DNA from 2 places in the Desulfovibrio inopinatus DSM 10711 genome. Region 2 is predicted to be linked to the other one. Evidence: predicted binding sites of a transcription regulator. Region 2 holds the regulator's gene; the other holds the start of a gene.

Evidence for each region. Region 2 encodes sigma-54, which starts transcription at its own class of promoters, with help from an activator protein. Its sites were predicted from a motif close to CTGGCACGGNNNNTGCTT; they were not measured.
Region 1: G451_RS0104315 (ammonium transporter) is a predicted target of sigma-54. The motif match lies at 1,613-1,630, and genes of this name have one in related genera.

Annotation. Positions count from the first base shown of each region.
Region 1 covers NZ_AUBP01000002.1:454,824-458,099, reverse strand. The annotation lists gene G451_RS0104320 (EAL and HDOD domain-containing protein) at 1-1,227, opposite strand, end outside; gene G451_RS0104315 (ammonium transporter) at 1,723-3,096, shown strand; gene G451_RS0104310 (P-II family nitrogen regulator) at 3,111-3,276, shown strand, end outside.
Region 2 covers NZ_AUBP01000026.1:17,459-20,734, reverse strand. The annotation lists gene G451_RS0115470 (KdsC family phosphatase) at 1-490, shown strand, start outside; gene rpoN (RNA polymerase factor sigma-54) at 639-2,063, shown strand; gene hpf (ribosome hibernation-promoting factor, HPF/YfiA family) at 2,101-2,652, shown strand; gene G451_RS0115455 (PTS sugar transporter subunit IIA) at 2,653-3,105, shown strand; gene rapZ (RNase adapter RapZ) at 3,180-3,276, shown strand, end outside.

The DNA.
Region 1 (3,276 bases), on a different contig from region 2:
AAGAACTCCGATGACAGTTTTAGCCCAATAAGCGGACAAAAAATAGTTCTTCGCAGCTTCTGCCGGAGGGATAGCATATTTATTGACAATATTGGAAACGATCTGCCAATCCCCGGTCTCCACGGCTTCAAGTAGATCGAGCCAATCATGTGCACTATTCTTACGCCCTTTGAGTGCATCTTTTATAATAGGATTCAAGGCCATATCGTCAATGAGTTCATCCATGGGCCTTCCCGCCAACGCATCAAGTTTAGAAAAGAGTCCAAACAGCAGCAACGTATCAGGAGCATAGCCTCCCCTCTGCGCTGTTGTCCCGATTAACTCTAAAAACCGTGAACGCTGAAGCGCAAGATAGACCAGTTCACGTCCCCTCGTCGTGTTATCGAAATCCGACATGATTACAGCGAGAGCCCACCGCCGAAACGGCACAATGCCAAGTAAATTGATTGCGTGTGGAATAGACGTGATACGACTTTTAAATCCCATGGAGGCCGCATTGATAAATTTAAGTAGCTTATAGACAAGCGCTGGATCCATGGCCACGACATCGGCAAGCTGATCTACTGTGGAGTCTGGTGCATTGAGTGCTTTGAACAAACGCACACGAGACAATGATGCCGTTGTCATGGAACGGCCCGGCACCATATGAAGTTTCCCGAAAAAAGGACCATGAAAATACTCGAACCGAAGCGCCTTTGCCCCTTCAAAGCTCTCCCAATCCTGAATATCTGAAGCCATAACATCGGCGCCAACCTTCTTCACCTGCCTGGACAAGCCAAGCACGTCCGCCGCCGACAAACGACCAATAGATAACGATACGATATCGGCCAGATGAAGCAATGCAACATGTTCAGACCGTCCGTCGTAGTTATCAAGGATCAAGCAAAATCCTTGTTGTTTCAATTCTTGATAGCCGGCGATGCACAGTTCCAAATTGTCTCCGGAACAATCCATAATAAGCGCAAGCCGGTCTTTGTGGATATGAAAAAGTTCATCCGGAGATGAAACAGATGGAGGAGACGCGATAAAAATTCGTGCGTTTTCACCAATTCCTTGCAATGCGTTTGCCATCCCCTCCGTAGCCAAAGCCACGCCAGCATCTTCACCCGCGGCATGATGCAGCATAACCTTATACGCCTGTAGGATTTTTTTACGATCAAATACAGGCTGCCTGGAGATAAATACCGGGATACTCCGATTTTCAAACTCAGGAACGGTGTGAGGCATGCAAGCTCCTTTACACACACGACAATCAACGGTTTGTATATTTTTTTTTACCGTATTATTGACAAAAACACCACAGTCTCACATTACCTTCTCATAGTGGGCCACTCACAGCGCATTCCTGTCTCGAATTGTCATAATTCCGAAACAACACCGCTCGCTTCGGGCTTGATTTTCGATTTTGCTAATCACAATGTACAAAATGGTCTTTCCGCCTCAGAGATCAACATACCGAAATCGTAGACTTTACGAATTCTATTACTCCAAGATAATTTTTTGTTGCCATTGAGCTACAATTATGTAACACATGCTCCCGGTGGGGCAAACAAAAATGTAATGCCCACCGAGGGTGCGACAAGCTTTTCTTTAAATTTCAAAATGTTAGCATTTGGCCTGGGTCTTGCTTAGACAATTCCGTCTTCCGTTTCCCCGACGGAACAAATTGGTCCCTGCAGTCCCTGCCAGGAAAAGCAACACTACGTTAAGGAGGAAGGATTTATGGATGGAAGGACGGTAAACGGCACCTTGGCCAAAGGTCTCGCTCTTGGAGGCGCGGCGCTCCTTTTGGCTTCGATTATGCCCGAAAACGCAATGGCCCAGGATGCAGCAGCTCCCGAGTATTTAACTCAGTTCAACGGCAACGTTGTATGGACGCTTATTGCAGCCATTTTGGTCATGTTCATGCAGGCTGGTTTCGCGATGGTCGAAACAGGGCTTACCCGAGCCAAAAACGCCTGTAACATTTTGATGAAAAACATGTTCGACTTTTCGGCCGGCAGCGTGATTTTCTTCTTGTGCGGCTTCGCATTCATGTTCGGTGATGACATCAGCAGCTTCATCGGCTGGTCCAACTTCGGCCTCTCGGCCGGCGGAACCGGCAGCGACGATGCCATCTGGACCTACACATTCTGGTTCTTCCAGACCGTGTTCGCCGCTACCGCCGTCACCATCGTGTCCGGTGCCATTGCCGAACGTACAAAATTTGTTGCGTACTTGGTTGTCAGCGTGGTCGTCACCGGTTTCATTTACCCCATTTCGGGCCACTGGATTTGGGGCGGTGGTTGGCTTTCGTCCCTGTCCACTCCGATGATTGACTTTGCCGGCTCTACGGTCGTTCACTCCGTCGGTGGCTGGATTGCTCTTGCCGGTGCTATGGTTGTCGGTCCTCGTATTGGCAAATACACCAGTGACGGTGTTGCCCGCGCTATTCCCGGCCATAACATTCCTTTGGTCGCCTTGGGTGTCTTCATTCTCTGGTTCGGTTGGTTCGGGTTCAACCCCGGTTCGACCACGGAAGCTTCCGGCTCCATCGGCGTCATCGCGACGACCACCAACTTGGCTGCCTGCATGGGTGGCTTGGCTGCCATGATGGTCACATGGATGCGCTACGGCAAGCCTGACCCGTCCATGAGCCTCAACGGAGTTCTCGCCGGCTTGGTTGGCATTACTGCCGGTTGTGCCAACGTCAGCCCCACTGGCGCGCTGATTATCGGCTTCATCTGCGGTATCCTTGTTGTCCTGTCCGTTGAATTCATCGATAAAGTCCTCAAAATTGACGACCCGGTCGGTGCCATCTCTGTCCACGGTGTTTGTGGCGCTTGCGGCACACTCCTTGTCGGCCTCCTTGCCAGCCCGGATTTCGGTGGCGAAGCTGGCCTGTTTTACGGCGGCGGCGTCAGCCTGCTCATCACCCAGATCATTGGTGTCGCAAGTGTCTTCATCTGGGCTTTGGGCACAGGCTACATCCTCTTCACCGTCCTCAAGGTCACTGTCGGCGTGCGTGTCTCCGAGGAAGAAGAAATTCGTGGACTGGACATCGGTGAACACGGCATGGAAGCATACAACGGCTTCCAGATCTTCACCACCGAGTAAAAGGAGAACACGCCATGAAACTCATTATAGCATACATTCGACCCGAACAGCTCAACGCGGTCAAGAAGTCCCTGTTCTCGAAAAAAATCTATGGCATGTCCGTCACGAACTGCCTTGGTGCTGGCCGACAGAAAGGCTTCACCGAAACCTACCGTGGCGTTGTCATGGAAGTGAACCTGC
Region 2 (3,276 bases):
GTTTGTCATGGATGTCGATGGTGTCTTGACCGACGGTGGCGTATACTATGATTCGCAGGGTGGAACCGTTGGCCGCCGCTTTAACGTGCAGGACGGTCTGGGCATTAAAATTGCTCAGGCCGCCGGCTTGGATATGGCTGTTATCAGTGGATTGCGGAGTACTCCGGTCGTCAAACGCATGGAAGAACTTGGCATCACGGAATATCACGGCGGGCACCTTCACAAATTACCAATTCTTGAAGGCATTTTGGAACAGCGAGGATTGGACTTTTCCCAGGTGGCATTTCTCGGTGATGACTGGATTGATGCGAGCATCCTCAAGCGCGTCGGCCTGCCGATGAGCGTTCCGAATGCACAACCTGAAATCCTTGAGATGGCTGCGTGGATCACGACACGACGAGGAGGAGATGGCGCCGTACGAGATGCTATTCGTTTCATTCTTGATGCACAGAATCGATGGGAACCGATGTGGCGACACTGGTCGGCATAATCATCACTCAAGGCTCGACAGGATTGATGAAGGGGAGTACTAGCTTCAAGGCATCTTTTTTGCTATGAAGACTCTCCCAGCGTAGAGGATGGTGTGCGCGTGTTGTCGCATGCTGTCCTGCGCGAGAATATGAAAACCAAGACGGATTATGGCACTCGAACTCAGACAACAACTCAAGCTGTCCCAGCAACTTGTTATGACGCCGCAATTACAGCAGGCGATCAAATTATTGCAGCTTTCACGTGTGGAACTCCTTGAGACTGTGCAGACTGAGATGTTGGAGAATCCTCTCCTGGAAGAAGCGGCCGAAGAGGAAAAGATTGAAAGAGCCGCACGCGACGAGCGTACCATTGACGCCAATACCACAGATGGCGCGATGGAAAAAGAGCTTCTGAAGAACGCGGAGTGGGACGATTATCTCGGCGATTTCTCCAGCACAGGCAAACAGGCGACGATGCGGGAATTCGAGACTCCCGAAGAAGGCATGTCGTTTGAAGCCCGATTGTCGGCCAAGACGTCACTGGAGGGGCATTTAAGCTGGCAGTTACGGTTATCCAACCTAACCGACCATGAGCTTGCTATCGCAGACGTCGTTATGGGCAACCTTGATTCGGCCGGCTATCTGCAGGCGACCATCAAGGATATTGCCGATATGGCCCATGCAGCGGAAGACGAGGTAGAGCGGGTTTTGCACCGAATTCAGCGTATGGATCCTATCGGTGTTGCTGCACGGAGTCCGAAAGAATGCCTGCTCGTTCAGCTCGAAGTGTTGGAGTATGACGACCCTGTTCTGCTGGAACTCGTCAGCGAACACCTCGAAGACCTGGAAAAGCGACGGTATAAGCCGCTCACAAAGAAGTTCAAGATAACGATGGATGATGTCAAAGAATATCTCGATATCATTCAATCACTCGACCCGTATCCAGGCGCAAGTTTTGGGTCGGGCGATCCTATCTATGTGAGCCCTGACGCTTTCGTCTATAAATACGATGATGAATTTGTTATTTTGTTGAACGAAGAGGGCTTGCCGAAACTTCAACTCAGCTCCATGTATGACGAAAATGCGCGATCCGGAGGAGATAAAGATTACCTCCAGGACAAAATGCGTTCTGCCATGTGGCTCATGAAAAGTCTCTACCAGCGACAGCGTACGTTATATAAGGTGTTGGAAAGCATCGTGAAATTTCAACGGGAGTTTTTCGAAGAGGGCGTCGGAAAAATTCGGCCTCTGATTCTGAAAGACGTTGCCGATGACATCAGCATGCATGAATCGACGGTTAGCCGAATCACGACAAGCAAGTACGTCGCGACGCCACACGGCATTTTCGAGTTGAAATTTTTCTTCAATAGTGCGCTAGGCCTTGATGATGGTGGTTCGGTTGGCTCGGAGTCTGTCAAAGCATCCATCAAACAGCTTATTGCCAATGAAGACCCCAAGAAGCCCATGAGCGACGATGCCATTGCGGACATTTTGAAGGAAACGCTCAATATCAATATTGCGCGCCGGACGGTGGCAAAATATCGTACAGCCATGAATATTCCATCGTCATCTAAACGTCGCCAAATTTTTTGACCTTGAGTTGAATTCGCAGGACATTTGTGGAGGATGTATGAACATCAGTTTTACCTTCAAGAATTTCGAGCCGTCTGAACAATTGCGCGATTACGCTGCGAAGCGGTTTGAAAAGCTTGATAAGTATGTGGTTAATACGGACAATGCCGACCTGCAGGTTAATCTTGGTGTCGAAAAGACCCGTCAGATGGCCGATGTTGTCTTTACGACGGATCGTACACATATTTCAGCCTACCATGAGTCCGAGGACATGTATGCTACCTTGGATTTGGTACATGATAAGTTGGAAGCCCAGCTTCGTAAAATTAATGAGAAATTGAAGGAGAGACGTCGGGGTGAGCGATTGGCGTCGGTCCGGACTCATTTTTTTAGCTATGATGACGATCAAGTTGGGAAAAGCGAACGCCAAATCGTTGCGATCGATAATTATAGTCCGAAGCCTATGAGCGTGGATGAAGCTGCAATGCAACTCGATACGCTCAAGTATGAATTTCTCGTATTCTTCAATTCAGAAACTGAGCGTATCAATGTCGTTTATCGCCGTAAAAGCGGAGATTTCGGCCTGATCGACCCTGGAGTGGAAGCGTAGATGCAACTGGTAGACTTTTTGGACAAAGATCTGCTTCTTCAAGATATCAAGGCGCAGACGAAGAGCGAAGTGCTGGCGGAATTGGTTGGGCCGCTCAAGACTCGATGGCCCGATCTCGATTTGGAACGGGCACGCCGTGTTTTGCTTGAACGCGAAAGCCTTGGCACCACAGGGATTGGTGACGGTGTCGCCATTCCTCACGGCAAACTTGATTCTATCGATCAGGTGGTCATTGTCGTCGGGCGGAGTTTAGCAGGTCTTGATTTCGATGCTTTGGATCAGAAACCGTGTTTCATCTTTTTTCTGGTTCTCGCACCGGAGCCGGTGGCTGGATTGCACTTGAGAATTTTGGCCCATATTTCTCGTCTCTTGTCCAGTGAATCTTTTCGATCCTCATTTGTGAATGCGAAGGACAAAGACGCCTTGTGGGATGTCTTGACGGGCGGCGTTTGATTCTTTGATCTCCATGTTTGTCTGCACTGATTGATCAAAGAGAATGCAGCTCCAATCTACCTGGGAAAAAGGAGGTGAGGGTGAGTGCGCAAGATCTCCCCGTTGTGATACTGACCGGCCTGTCCGGGGCAGGAAAATCTACAGCTCTTCGAGTGTTCGAAGATCTTGGGT